Regions from separate parts of the Paenibacillus sp. TSA_86.1 genome, predicted to be linked through region 3. Evidence: riboswitches for the same ligand, from Rfam matches in the RefSeq annotation. Region 3 holds a riboswitch; each other region holds the start of a gene.

Region 1 (3,663 bases), on a different contig from region 3:
ACTTCTACGGCATGGTTGCAAGCAATGAATTCGAAGAGGCCTGGCTTGATGAGGGCTTCACCTCCTACGCAGAAGACAAACTAATGGAGCAGGAATACGGACTCATTCCGAACTTGCCTGTACAATCAGGTCTGGTCACATCCCCCGCTCCTTTGACACAGCCTTCGTGGAAGTTTGACTCGCAGAATCAATATGCGTCCAACGTATATACCCGAGGCAAGCTCGTACTTCTCGGCATCGAACAGCAAGTCGGAGCGAAAAAAATGGAACGCATTCTTTCAACCTATGTCAACAAGTATCGCTTTAAACATCCGACAACGGCTGATTTTCAGAAGGTAGTCGAGCAAGTGACCCGTACCTCCTGGGCTAATTACTTTGAACAGTATGTCTACAGCAACGGCATGGCCGATTTTGCTGTGGAGAAGATCAACGTTTCTTCTATAGAGAAGGACGGCCAAAAAATGTACGAGTCCTCTGTCACCATTGCCAAAAAGGGCAGTGATTTCCCGAAGGTTCCCGTTCGGATCGGTTTTCAGGACGGCCATACCTTAACGAAGCAATGGAACGGACAGGAGGATCGCATTACCTATAAACTCACCTACACTTCTCCTGTCTCTTGGGCTATGACCGACCCTTTGTATGATATTGTGCTGGAAAATCGACATATGAACAATTTCCTGAGAACCGGACTGGATGAACGAGTCAAATCCCGCTGGAACATGAGTGCTACGAAACTAATTGAAGCCATATTCGGAGGTCTGTCATGGTGAGGTGGAGACAGTGAAAGCAAAAATTCGTGAAGGCTGGTTTCTCGTCCGTCAGCATATGTTCATTGCCGCACTCTTATTTATCTATCAATTAATCTGGGGATATTTTATCTATCGGTTGGTTCAATCGGCTGTCGTCCCCTTGCTGCTTCGTTATCCAACAGATGATGTCGGAGAACTGAGTACACTTTTATTCAAAATGGAAAGTCAGCTAAGTCTGTCCGGCCCTGAGGTTCAGCGATATTTATGGATCTTGGGTGGCATGTTGCTGCTTCGCCTGCTGATTAGCCCACTCATTCAAGCAGGTCTGCTCTACTCCCTTCAACATTTCAATTCCACAGAAGAGCGTATTCCTTTTATTCGAGGCATTAAAAAGTTATGGAAACCGATGCTGCTGCTGCACACCATACGTACAGTACTCATCTTCCTCCCTGCGTACTGGCTCGTACCCAGGCTGTATCCAACATTAATGGATAGTTTTCATTCTCTCCATTTGTTACTTCCCGGCATTCCATATGCAGCAGGCTGGATCATCTATGGCTGGATTGTACATCATGCCATGCTCTATATGCAGTTTGGCATCACGGACCCGGAAGGAGAAGGCCGTATTCAGGGCACGTTCAAAGGATTGTGGATTGCTTTGCGCCGTATCTTCGCTGTCACCAGCATCGCGCTAATGTTGGGAGCTGTTCATTTACTTGTCTTTGGTGCATTCACATCTGCCTCTTGGTTCCTGACAGGACTATCCGGACTGATCCTGCAACAAACGTATCCGCTTGCCCGAAGCCTGCTCAGTATGTGGAAAGTATGTAGTCATTTCCGCTTGTGGCAGTCCACATCCATCAAGAATGAGAGTCATATAAGCTGAACTACAGATTTATATAAATCGCTTACAAAATGAAAGATTGTTACCATCTCATGCTTAACATTTCATCCATTATTGCGTATAAATACGCAAACCTCGACCTTCCCCCGTCAAAGGTCGAGGTTTTTTTTGCTAATTTTGCTGCTAAACGTTGCCAAAGTACTAAGCCTCTGGTACAATAAGCGCAGTGAGTTTTTAGTAACAACTTTGTAATCTTTAAATCCTTATTTGTAACAACTTTAAATTAAATCCTTAAAATTAAATTTTCTTTTCTTTATCAGGTGCATAACTAGCATAGCCAAATTCCTGGCACCTGGGAAGCGGGGGAACCAGTTATGGGTGAATTGATCTTGAAACAGAGGGATCATAGGGGACCTTCAACCGAATCCTTAAGCTAACCTCGCAGGCGTTGGAAGGGGTATACCACTTGTTTAAGAAGAAATTGACCGCAGCAGTACTTAGCCTCACATTTGCATTATCACTTGGTGCAGGCAGCGCATTTGCAGATTCTAAGATGGATAAAGTCATCGATTCAGCAATAGGAACTACATACAAAAGCGGAGGAACAACACTTGACGGTTTCGACTGCTCCGGGTTTACACGGTATGTATTCGACAAATTAGGTATTGATTTGGCTCGCCAATCCAGCTCCCAATTCGACATGGGTGACTCTGTATCTCGCATGGAGATGAGACCTGGAGATTTAGTCTTCTTCAACACTACAGGTAAAGGTGTGTCTCACGTAGGCATTTTTGTAGGAAGCGGTAAGTTTGCACATTCTTCTTCTTCCAAAGGTGTAACGATCAGTTCATTGAGTGAAAATTACTGGGCTAATCGCTACGTTGGCGCAAAACGGATTATGAGCACGGACGCGTATGAGTCAGTGGCCCTTGACTAGGGACGAGCTTTAATCAACATCATGCTGGAACCATAAACTATACTGTAACGAAATACGAAGCATAAACAGAACCGCCCGGTACATTCTCCGCAGGAATGTATCCGGCGGTTTTTTTGTGCTTCCAATCCTGTGGCTACAGATGCTGCAAATCAAGTTATCTACCTGAACCAAAAAGGTCAGCTTACTTCGTTTGTCCGTGCCCTTATTCCTTGCCCTTATGATGTTTTTACCCAACCTGTTATAATATAAACGGAATGGCACGGACTTTTGTTTCATTTTCTTTCTGATCATTGAAAATTTACCAAATACACGGCTCTTTTGTAGAGCGGACAAAGAACAGGTAACGGAGAGAGGAGCATGCACTGTTATATGAAAAATGAAGCACCTTTGACGTTTCGTGTGGTACCTATGCAGGAAGAACATGCAGAACTCATATGCAGCTGGAACTATGATCCACCATACAATATCTACAGCTGGCTGCCTTGGGAACAGATGAAAGCACTGGAAGTCGAATTTGGAGATACACAGCTAAGGCAGGAACAATATGCAATTATCCTGGATCAACATGACCAGGTTTATGGATTCGCACAATATTTTCCGCTCCAGAACGTAACACGTATTGGTCTCGGAATGCACCCTGAGCAGTGCGGTCAAGGCCGTGGCACCACTTTCGTAGCTGCCATCGTGCAAGAGGCGATTCGCCGCAATCCTTCCAATGAGATTGATCTTGAAGTACTTACCTGGAACCACCGTGCCATTCAAGTTTACCTGAAGAGTGGATTTGCCATCCAGGATACATATGAGCGCCAAACTCCAAGTGGTTTGAAGCCCTTTCATTGCATGGTTTATGAGGGCCCACGAGAGTAATTTGGAATTGGAATGGTTTCAATTTATCTCTCATTTGTGATTAGTTCAAAAAATTACCACAAAATGCTATGATGTAACGACAGCTTCCGTTATAATGATAGGGATAGTTTGGGTTAGATGATCTTTCATTCTGGAGGGGACATAAGGGATGCACAAATGGATCATGAGCGGGGTATTTTTTGCAGCATGTGCTTTGGCTATTATTTTAATGTTTACGCTTCCAGGTAAAGAGGAAGTAGCTAAGGAAGCCAAACCAACCATGCCTG
Region 2 (3,663 bases), on a different contig from region 3:
TTTCTCTTCCGCTGCCTTTTTCTCTTCCAGAGCACGGCGAGCAAGATCCATGTTCTGTGCACGAGCTGCTGTGTGAGCCTGCTCTTCACGTTTCTTCACAAGAGCTTCCTGTTCCTCGAACAATTGCTTGAACTTCTTCTCGATTGCGATTTGTGCGGCTACTGCTTTCTCAGCATCTTCCAGATCTTCTTGCATGTCACGGATATATTGATCCGTCATCTTGATTGGATCTTCTGCTTTGTCGATAATCGCGTTAATGTTGGACATTGTCAGGTCACGTAATCTTTTAAAAATGGACATTTGGTTTATTCCTCCCAGTGGATAGTGCATTGTATATAAAGATACATACGCAACTAATCTGCAACACGTTTCAAATTTGCAGAAAAAATTTTAAAACTTGAATCTACATTTTTTTATTTAAATGTTCATCCATCAGTCTCTCTGCAGTCTGCACGATTTCATCAATCTGCATTCGTGTGATGCTGTCAAAATGGATACCCATAATTACAGTTACTGTAACCTTCAGTTGTAAAGCAGCCTTACGAGCAAGCCGCTCACACAACTCTTGTTCCTTATGCCCCGGGATATGCACCGTTGTCCCGCTAACCCGATCATGGTCCACATAAAATGTAGATACAGCTCCAATATGAGCTTTCCCACCAGTGACCAGAAATATCTTGTCCTGCCCTGCTTCAAAAACCTCTAAACGAATGGATTTCAAATCATATGTACTCATTCTCTTCCCACCTATCCTTTTCTTCTATATCTTATATGGTGAAATTATCGCTTTCATAACCTAATTGTGGCAATGAGACTTCTCACATCCGCATAAAAGAAGTGACCATAGGGCATACCATAGAGAACGTAATTTTGATAAAGGAGGCCGTTAAAATGAGTATACGCCTCGTCATGCTCGCACTCGTTACTGTCATATGTTCCGGATTTTATTCGGCCCCTACAGTTACTGCCTCTGATCCTGTTTCTGAGACTATATCACGCGGAATGTCTAATCCGAAGGATACACCGGCCTCTAGCTCAGATGCTAGAGAAGAACAGCTGACATTGGGTCAACTTCGGCAGAAGTATGCGGATACCTTCAAAACAAATGGCCCTTCCACCAAGCAAGTTGCGCTGACTTTTGATGATGTGCCAGATCCGAGGTTCACCCCTCAAGTGCTTGATGTTTTGAAAAAATATAAGGTTCGCGCAACCTTCTTTGTTGTAGGCAGCCGTGCGGAGAAACACCCGAATCTGGTGAAACGTATGGTAAAAGAAGGGCATATTGTAGGCAATCACAGCTATAATCATCCTGAATTCAGCAAGTTATCGATGACTGCCTTTCGCAGACAAATTTTACATACGGGAGATATTCTTCATCGCCTGACCGGATATACGCCTAAAATGATTCGTCCTCCTTACGGGGACATTAATGAGGAGCAGCTACGTTGGGCCGCCAAGCAGCACTACAGCATTGTGAACTGGAATGTGGATTCTCTGGATTGGAAAGGATTGTCCAAGGAAAGGGTAAAACATAATATTCTCTCTGCGGTGAAACCCGGCTCCATTGTATTGCAGCATGCTGGCGGCGGTACAGGATCGAACCTGCAAGGTACGGTAGAAGCTTTGCCTGAAGTTATCGAGGAATTGCGGAATCGAGGATATGAATTGGTCACGTTGGACGAAATGCTTAAATTGCCCAAAGAGAAACAATAATTGAAAGAAACAGGGTGCTCCTATGTGTAGTCATGATTCATTTTCGTCATGATAACACTAAAGAACACCCTGTTTCTATTTTTGCCTTTGATTATGTTTATAATGATTTCAACTTATGAGCCTCCATAATAATAAAAGGAAGCGTTATAGCTTTATTTTAAAATGTAAAGCTCAATATCCTGAAAACCAAACGAACTTACAAATGTCTTGCTTCCAGGGATGAAGATATCGATGCGATTTCCCTTAATTGCACTACCGGCATCCAGAGCCGTTGCTACGAAAGCCTGTTTCGGCAATCCTGGATGTGTATGTCCTGTCACCAAAACCTTAGTGCCAAAAGGAATAACTTTGGGATCTACCGCAATCGTACCCAATTCCAGCGGATTTCCAAAATAATCAACGGGCCCCCATCCACCATTCTCAGATGCATCAGCGGAATATGCAGTCGCTTTAACACTTAGTGTTTTGCTGTAGTCAAAAGTTTTCCCCCAAGCCTGTACAACTTTATTATCCGAACTTACGTCCAGACTTGCAGCTGTAACCGCCTTTTCCTGCGACTTCACTTGAACTGGGGCTGCTGCTTTGTTTTCGTTACCTGGGATGGTAATTTTCAAACCGCCATAGATGTTATAAGGTGAAATGTCTTTATTTGTTTTGATTAATGTGTTCATATCAACACCATATTGTTTGGATAAGGTGAAGAAGGTGTCCCCATCTTTAGCCACATGAACGGAATCCGCGTGAGCCGGAACGGCTTGAATGAATAGAATAGATGTAAGTAGTGCGATGGCAGTTTTGGCTAAACGTTTCTTGTTATACATGGTCTTCCTCCCTCATTATGCCTGCGAAGTTAGTTGTCGGATTCGGATGGAGGAGCCCACCCTATAGGCTTTACTTGACATATTGAAGCGTTATGTATTCCTAATTCACCCCAAGCAGTATGTTTATCCAATGAATAACATATCTGCATCGTTACGTCCCCCGCACTTCCACTTCGGAAGTTTCGGCAGCCTTCAATATATCACAATCTTGTAACCTTGAACTGTAGTAAATGTTTCCATTTGGCGTTTTGAAAACATATGCAGGTAACAAAAAAGTTACTTTTCCGATTCTATCTTTTTTTCAAACAACAAAAAGGCGTTACCGGATTTTTGGATCCGATAACGCCTTTTTTAACCTTATCCTATACATAGGGTAGAATGAATGAATTAAAGCACTTTGGCCAGAAAGTCTCGTGTACGCGAATGTTTCGGTGCTCCAAACACCTCATCAGGCTTACCTTCTTCGACAATAACTCCGCCGTCCATAAACAGAATCCGGTCACCAACCTCACGTGCAAAACCCATCTCATGAGTGACAATAACCATCGTCATTCCACCTTCAGCAAGACGTTTCATGACTTCCAACACCTCTCCGACCATCTCCGGGTCAAGAGCAGATGTAGGCTCGTCAAACAGCATGACATGCGGCTGCATCGCCAGTGCTCTTGCAATCGCAATCCGCTGCTTCTGTCCACCTGATAGCTGATTGGGATACGTATCTTTTTTGTCCGCTAAACCGACCGTTTTCAGAAGATCCTCAGCAATTTTGTTCGCTTCATCTGTCGATTGCTTTTTCACCTTGATTGGCGCAATCGTGATGTTCTGCTGAACCGTTTTGTGAGGAAACAGGTTGAAATGCTGAAACACCATCCCCATTTTCTCACGCGTAGCATTAATGTTGTGCTTTGGATCAGTGATCGAAACACCTTCAAAATCAATTTGCCCGGATGTAGGCTGCTCCAACAGATTCAGACAGCGCAGGAACGTACTTTTTCCCGAACCTGAAGGGCCAATAACCACGACGACCTCACCTTTTCCGATCGTTACGTCGATGCCCTTAAGCACATCGTTTTTGCCATAAGATTTGTGTAATTGTCTAACGTCTATCACTTGCACCCAACTTCCTTTC
Region 3 (3,663 bases):
AGACTACTCAGGGCAAAAGAGAAGCTATCCGCTATACCACGATGGATTCAACCATTGCGCTGACACTGGCCCTATTCATCAACGCCGCCATCTTGATCGTATCTGCCGCTGTTTTTCACAGCGCGGGCATGACCCAGGTCGCTGAAATTGCAGATGCATATCATCTACTGACTCCGTTGCTCGGCACCACCGTTGCCAGTATTCTGTTTGGTGTCGCTTTGCTTGCATCAGGCCAGAACTCCACCCTCACAGGCACTCTCGCGGGGCAGATCGTCATGGAGGGTTTCCTGAATATTCGTATCCCGGCATGGCTGCGCAGACTGGTCACACGTTTGATCGCCATCATCCCCGCTGTCATCGTCACTGCGGTTGTGGGCGAACACGGTGCAGAGCAACTGCTGATTTTAAGCCAGGTCGTTCTCTCTCTGCAATTACCGTTTGCCATCATTCCGCTTGTTATGTTTACAAGTGACAAAAAACGCATGGGGGCTTTTGTCAACAAATTGTGGCTCAAAATTGTTTCTTGGGCTATTGCCGCCATCATCGTTGTGCTGAATGTGTATTTGATTATCCAGACCATTATTCAGTTCTAACTTTTATAATGCCATAGTATACAAAAAGGCTGATGCGCCACGGTATCCTCATACCGGGCGTATCAGCCTTTTTGTGTTTTTATTTTGTGCTCCAGCCGCATATACCTCTATCTCGACCGGATCTAACCTTATGCTCATACAGATCTGCTCGTATCCCCATCAGGTATCAGCAATGGTAGCAGTTCATCCAGCGACTCGACCGTCCAGTCTGCACGCTCGTCATCCGAAAGCTCTGGTTGGAACCTTCCGTACCCTTGCAAAATACGAATCGTACGTAAGCCCAAACTACGCGCTGGCATGATATCATTATCGATTCGATCTCCGACCATAACCGCTTCTTCAGGAGCGCATCCTGCCTGCTTCAAAGCAACCGCATACAACTCCGGATCAGGCTTGGACACCCCTTCTTCTGCCGAACATGCCAGAACATCGACATACTTCCGAAGTCCGTAGCTCTCCAGCCTCGCTTCCGTTCCAGGGCTCTGATTGGCGATAATGCCGATTCGATAGTGCTGTGAAAGCTGCTCAAGCACCTTGGTTGCGGAAGGGAACGGCTGCTCCAGCTCTTTATGGAATTTCAGCTTGTCCTGAATCTGAACGCGGTGATCTTCATCATGAATATATGTGCGTATAGCAACTTTCATAGGCCACTGTTCATAATTGCGGTAACAGGTGGCAAACAGTTCGCGTACCGCTTCCATTTTCACTGGATACCCGTACGCACCGGCTTCTCGAACGAACTGCCCGATAATATCGTCTACCGGCTCCCATTCGTCCACCAGCGTATCCCCCACATCAAAAAACAACCACTTCAATCCGGCAATATCCGGCACGCCGATTCCTCCTTGTAAGCCGCAGGTCACCCCTGGCTTGCATACTGTATCCATAAAAAAAGAAGACCCACGACAAGCATGAGTCTCCTCAAATTCCGTTAGTCTGTACCTGCAATTATAGCAGGCACCTTACATCGGATCAATCACAAGCTGCTGACCTCAGCTTCCGGTTTATTGCAGCTATTAAGAAGAAAACCGACTTCCCCATTCAATGAATACACGATTTTGTCTGCACCCATGCCCCGATAAATCCCTTTAGGGTGACTCTGCTCGGTGATTACACATAAGGACTTCGATGTCCATGAGCGGCAAATCTGCAGGTAACGGCAGGTCAAATTCAGACTATTTTCAAAAATAAATACATTCCCTACACTACCCTGTGGCAAAAACCATTTCTCAGCCGCTGCCGTATTCATACGAATGACGTGTTCTACGCCAATCCGGCGAAGTTTGCGCTCCTCACCAGCACTGTTCGTCAGAACGGCAAAAGGCATTTTTTTGTACATCAGCAATTTAACAAATTTACGTCCAGCCTCATTCGGAGCCGTTACTAAAATCATCTCTGTATCCATCATTCGTTCCTCCCTTAGCGTGAAAAGACAACAAAAAAGAAGCGTGGGGACCAAGGCCTCCGAAACGCTTCTTAAATAATCCATGGCGAAAACGCCATGAACCAGCGTGCGGTTTGTTGCCTCTCCCTTTAACGCTTACGAGGTTAGCTGACGGATTCGGGCGCGAGAGTCGCCCTATTTCCGGCTGTCGCCAGAAAATTCACCCCATGGACGTATACTGCTGTAATACAATACAGCACATCCTTTTGGTTCCCCCGTTTTCCACCCACTACGAATGGAAACTCAGCGATTAAAACATCGTTCGTAAATCTTGAGTATAAGACCGATCGATATTATCGTTTGTTTCGTTTTTCATGTACAATTTAATTAAAATTCAAATTACGCTATGAATCATACACCCGTGCCATGATCATGTAAAGTGCAGCCAGATCACCGAATCGTCAGGTTTCCGGCAATAACCATTAAGAATAGCGCTTACAATGGGGTTATACGCTATCCACCTCTTCCAATCTAGCTATTTCTCATCCGCACAGAAATGGATCAATACAATTCCTACTCATTCGGGATTCAGGCCCCGTTGATGGTTATAACAACGTGAAACCAAAATAAGTTTTGCATTATTTAATTGTATAAAATATAATAAGCACATCAAGAATAATAAGATGGAGGCGATCCTCATGTCAGTCTATGATTTCAAAGTAAACACCCTCCGCGGGCAAGAGATTGAGATGTCCCAATATCGCGGGAAAGTGTTGTTAATTGTAAACACCGCAAGTCAATGCGGTCTCACCCCTCAATTCAAGGGCTTACAGGAGCTGCAAGACAAATTCCAGGATGCTCCGTTCGAAGTGCTTGGATTCCCAAGCAACCAGTTCGCGCAGGAAAAGGGCTCTTCTGACGATATTGCCGAGTTCTGCCAGATGAACTATGGCGTAAGCTTCCCTATGTTTGAAAAGATTGATGTCAATGGTTCCAGCGCTCACCCTCTCTTCCAGCATATCTCAAAAGAAGCACCAGGCTTGCTTGGCTCCAAAGCCATCAAATGGAACTTCACCAAATTCCTTGTCGATCAGGACGGTAAAGTTGTGAAGCGGTATGCACCGCAGACGACTCCGGACAAAATCGAAGAAGATATTCAGAAACTCCTCAAATAATCAAGGCTATACAAATATACAAACAGGCCATCCGACATCAAAGAGCAGACACTTTTGCTCAAGGCTAGAGGGTGGCTTGTTTGCTTTCTCGCATGAATTACATCCTCTATATTCTATATACTGTTCCCGACGATAAATACAAACAACGCAATCAAACAAAACGAAAAAGAAGCTCTCCATCACGGAAAGCTCCTCACATAACTCTTCATATAATGCGGTCGAGAGGACTCGAACCTCCACGGGCATACGCCCACTACCCCCTCAAGATAGCGTGTCTGCCATTCCACCACGACCGCATGTCGTAAATTATCGGCAACAGAATTGATTATACCGGATTCCCCTACAAAAGTAAAGCACTTTATTACTCTTTCTTCATCTTACAATAGTTTATCATTTAAGCTATGCACTTCCCTTTCTGGTTTGCCTATACTCTGCACAAAATCCAGTCATATTTCCTTAGAAAGCACATATCATTAAATCTGATTCCTCAAGAAAAGAGCTGTGATTTGAA
Region 4 (3,663 bases), 630 kb from region 3:
AAATTATCGAGCGTTCTGGCGCAGAGCTGGTAGGATTCGGTGTGGTGGTGGAGAAGTGCTTCCAGGCTGGTGCCCGCACGATCCGGGAGCAAGGCATTCCAGTGGAAGCCCTTGTACGCATTCGTTCACTGAATAATGGCACCGTGCAATTCGACGATAATGAAATGTGACTTTTTGAAGGAAATAGGGCCTAATTTTTCAACTATGGCTTTGCATGGCCGTCGATTTCATTTATAATGGGGTTATGTTAGGGAGAGGAGGCAACAACATGGGGAACCAACCGGCAACAGACCAATTTTTTATTGATAAGCTGGCGAAATCGAAAGTTCATTTTGAACGTGCCCTGGATTGTAAACATACGGAATTCGATGACCTTTATCCCTATATGATTGAACATCCTCAATTTTTCTGGTACAAACGCTATGTTGCCTGGTCAGAATTGCTGACGATTGTAGGCTTGTGTGAAGAGTTGTCCTTCTCTTGGAAAGAACAATTTACACCGCACCAAGTGGAGTACCTTGAAGAACGTGTGATGTCCGCCAAAGTGCTTGATTTTTGGTTCGAGAAGAACGACAGCAAAGAGCACGCGCAGCGGTAAACTCTCAGTCGGGACATTTTTTCGAATGACATGACAGTCCAATACAGTCACGTGAGACCTAAATGACTTTTCATTTAGGTCTCTTTTTGTAAAGAAATTTGAGTATGGGAGTTAGAGACATGATTAGTGATACAGAGTTGGATGCCCTGCGTTTGTCAGGGGAGAAGGTAAGAGTAGTGCGGGACGAGCTGGAGTCTAATGACGTAACGGGTATCGTGGTTGCCTGGGATGATGGGCAAGTACTTATACGCAGGCAGAATCGCCGTGTTGTGAAGCTGGATCGGTCTTACCGTTATCAGTTGTTCAGTGAGCCTCGTCAAAGTGTTTTAAGTGAATAAATAACGGATTCACGTGACCGGAAATCTTCTCCAAAGAGAATATTTTCAACACCGAATGTTTGGAATTACCATCAAGGCTGGGCATAATTGCGACACAGGCGTGGGAAGATAGGTACAGTGGAAATAATCGCTGTGTTTACAGCCGAGAGGGTGTGCTGCAAGTCATGACATTGATGAATGATAAAGTTCATGCGTATAAGGATCAGATTGGCGCATTAAGCGATGTTCTCCCCGATGTGGTGAAATCATATCATGAGTTCACGGGTGAGTGCTTCCAGCCGGGTGTGCTTGATGCCAAGACCAAGCAGTTAATTGCGCTAGGTATCGGTTTGTTTGCTAATAATGAAGTCTGCACGTTCTATCATGTAGAAGAGGCACGTTCCAAGGGCGCGACCGATCAGGAGATCATGGAGACCGTAGCTGTCGCTGGTGCAGTGGGCGGCGGACATGCTCTGTCACAGGGAGCAATGAGGGTGCAGAAGGCGCTGCAGTAGTCTTACGATGTTACAATAAAAAGGAGGTTCCGGTTTAAACCGGAGCCTCCCTTTTATTGTAACTGCTTATGTGGATGTAGATCGGAATGGTTTCTTAGATTTTACCCAACATTTTGTTATACATAAATTGACCTGTAACGCGTCTTGCTGTCACATAACGATCATTGAAATAAGGGTTAGACAACTTGGTGATGCTGATACCTTTGCTAGTGGAAGCATGAGCAAATTGACCTCCGCCAATGTAAACGCCTGTATGTGAGATGCCTCTGCCCGTTGTGTTGAAAAATACCAGGTCTCCTGTACGAATGCTCGCTTTGGATATCGGAGTTCCTGCTTTGGCTTGTTGTTGCGACGTGCGTGGCAATTCAATGCTGTATTTGTTAAAAAGATATCTCATAAACCCGGAACAATCGAAGCCAGCCATGGTTGTGCCGCCCCACTTATACGGGATGCCTGTCATATTGTTAACCATTGTATTAATTGTACTTGCCTCTGTGCTTGTTGCTCCGGATGTAAATAGTACAGCAGCTCCAAAAATGGAAATAATCAGTTTTTTCAAAATCAATGTTCTCCCTTCGATGCCTACGGAGTTAGCTAAGGGTTCGGTAGAAGGTTCCCTATATTTCCTATGTATAAGAATAATTCACCCAAAATGGTTCCCCCGTTTTCAATCCTGAAACTCGGCAAATGAATAATTAAGTTTTTGTAACTATTTGAAACTATATTGCATAAATACGTAATTGTCAAACCTATTTAAAGCCCTTCTTTTAACGTCAATGTTAGCGGAATTATCGTTTTTAGTCATAATTATGTTTAAAAAGGGCTGAAAAGATTACAAAAAAGTCATTAGTGTTTCATGGGAGACAAGTGTGGATATTAAACAAGCTTGTCAAGAGCTAAAAGGGTACTCCTTTATGTTAAATTAAAGAAAATACATATAGGATGTTGCATATATTGACAAATGTTTGTTTATTGCATATCATACAATTATTAAATACAAAATTTGTATTTAAATTGTTTTCATTGGAATTATTATGAGGGAGTAATCAAATTTGTGAATTGGGGAGAGTGTTATTGAGTGAAAGCAAAAAAATTAGTAACATTTGTACTGGCATGTTCAATGGTGTTTTCCGTCGCGGGAATGGCCGTTCTTCCTGCACCAACCGTATCGGCGGCAGATGCCTCTGGTACAACAGCGAGTTTGTCCGATATTTTGAAAAATCAGCGCCCGGATGGTGGCTGGAGAAAAGATTATAGTCAGACGTCAGGTGAATGGGCTAAGTCAACAATTGATAATAAAGCTACATATTCAGAAATTAGAAGACTTGCAACTGAATTCAAGAAAACAAATGACCAGCGATACTCGGCTGCTGCAATCAAAGGCATTAATTTTTTGCTTAACATGCAATATTCCAATGGCGGCTGGCCACAAGTCTATCAAAGTTCCGGTTATCATAAACATATTACTTATAATGATGATGCAATGATTAATGTGATGTACATGCTCGATGAAGTCGCAGCACGTAAGGGGAACTTTTCCTTTATCGACAGTTCACTCGCAAATCGTAGTAAAAATGCGGTTTCTAAAGGAGTGGACGCCATCCTGAACACCCAGGTGGTATCCGGTGGGAAGTTAACGGCTTGGGGACAGCAGCATGATTCCAGTTCACTGAGACCTGCAGGAGCGAGAATCTATGAAGTGCCGTCACTGACGGCAGGTGAAAGTGTTAATATTGTGAAGTTTCTGAAAACAAGATCGGCTAATTCGAGAATCACTGCATCCATCAAAGGTGCCGAAGCTTGGTTTAACAAAGTGAAAATTACAGGATATCGGTATGAGCGTGGGAACGGGGACAGCCGAATCATTGCTGATTCGAGTGCATCACCGATCTGGGCGCGTTTCTATGAACTCGGTACGGACAAACCTATCTTTGTTGGACGTGATGGCGTCGTGAAATATAAGCTGAGTGATATTGAAAAGGAAAGAAGAGGCGGTTATGCATGGTACGGCAACTGGCCGTCCAAGCTGTAAAAGATCTTTTCTGGACAGTAGTGAATAACACATCACCAACGGTTATGTATAGCTTCATCACAGGCAAGCCCAAGGGGTGCGAACCGACTACGTATTCGGTTCGCACGTATTTGTTTATTTTTATGTATTGACAGGTCAAAGCACGCGTGATATATTATTTCTTGTCGCCGATAATAATTGGAGAGACAAAATATATGCGGT

The links. Region 3 has a riboswitch for cyclic di-AMP ahead of ACUTVW_RS01915 (hypothetical protein). Riboswitches for the same ligand answer to the same signal wherever they lie in the genome.
Region 1: another riboswitch for cyclic di-AMP. It lies ahead of ACUTVW_RS26080 (C40 family peptidase); the one in region 3 lies ahead of ACUTVW_RS01915 (hypothetical protein).
Region 2: another riboswitch for cyclic di-AMP. It lies ahead of ACUTVW_RS12730 (3D domain-containing protein); the one in region 3 lies ahead of ACUTVW_RS01915 (hypothetical protein).
Region 4: another riboswitch for cyclic di-AMP. It lies ahead of ACUTVW_RS05030 (C40 family peptidase); the one in region 3 lies ahead of ACUTVW_RS01915 (hypothetical protein).

The regions. Positions count from the first base shown of each region.
Region 1 covers NZ_JBQZGE010000024.1:28,275-31,937, forward strand. Annotated here, with positions in the region: gene ACUTVW_RS26070 (M1 family metallopeptidase) at 1-770, shown strand, start outside; gene ACUTVW_RS26075 (hypothetical protein) at 781-1,635, shown strand; cyclic di-AMP (ydaO/yuaA leader) riboswitch at 1,919-2,056, shown strand; gene ACUTVW_RS26080 (C40 family peptidase) at 2,060-2,530, shown strand; gene ACUTVW_RS26085 (GNAT family N-acetyltransferase) at 2,900-3,397, shown strand; gene ACUTVW_RS26090 (c-type cytochrome) at 3,546-3,663, shown strand, end outside.
Region 2 covers NZ_JBQZGE010000004.1:340,639-344,301, reverse strand. Annotated here, with positions in the region: gene ACUTVW_RS12745 (PspA/IM30 family protein) at 1-300, opposite strand, end outside; gene lpdD (prenylated flavin chaperone LpdD) at 404-736, opposite strand; gene ACUTVW_RS12735 (polysaccharide deacetylase family protein) at 892-1,713, shown strand; gene ACUTVW_RS12730 (3D domain-containing protein) at 1,866-2,534, opposite strand; cyclic di-AMP (ydaO/yuaA leader) riboswitch at 2,537-2,732, opposite strand; gene ACUTVW_RS12725 (amino acid ABC transporter ATP-binding protein) at 2,922-3,644, opposite strand; gene ACUTVW_RS12720 (ABC transporter substrate-binding protein/permease) at 3,631-3,663, opposite strand, start outside.
Region 3 covers NZ_JBQZGE010000001.1:444,733-448,395, reverse strand. Annotated here, with positions in the region: gene ACUTVW_RS01925 (Nramp family divalent metal transporter) at 1-593, shown strand, start outside; gene ACUTVW_RS01920 (HAD family hydrolase) at 728-1,426, opposite strand; gene ACUTVW_RS01915 (hypothetical protein) at 1,570-2,001, opposite strand; cyclic di-AMP (ydaO/yuaA leader) riboswitch at 2,116-2,296, opposite strand; gene ACUTVW_RS01910 (glutathione peroxidase) at 2,676-3,152, shown strand; tRNA gene ACUTVW_RS01905 (tRNA-Leu) at 3,366-3,448, opposite strand.
Region 4 covers NZ_JBQZGE010000001.1:1,078,091-1,081,753, forward strand. Annotated here, with positions in the region: gene ACUTVW_RS05010 (xanthine phosphoribosyltransferase) at 1-170, shown strand, start outside; gene ACUTVW_RS05015 (hypothetical protein) at 269-598, shown strand; gene ACUTVW_RS05020 (hypothetical protein) at 718-936, shown strand; gene ACUTVW_RS05025 (carboxymuconolactone decarboxylase family protein) at 1,101-1,430, shown strand; gene ACUTVW_RS05030 (C40 family peptidase) at 1,525-1,989, opposite strand; cyclic di-AMP (ydaO/yuaA leader) riboswitch at 1,995-2,126, opposite strand; gene pelA (pectate lyase) at 2,509-3,462, shown strand; tRNA gene ACUTVW_RS05040 (tRNA-Leu) at 3,659-3,663, shown strand, end outside.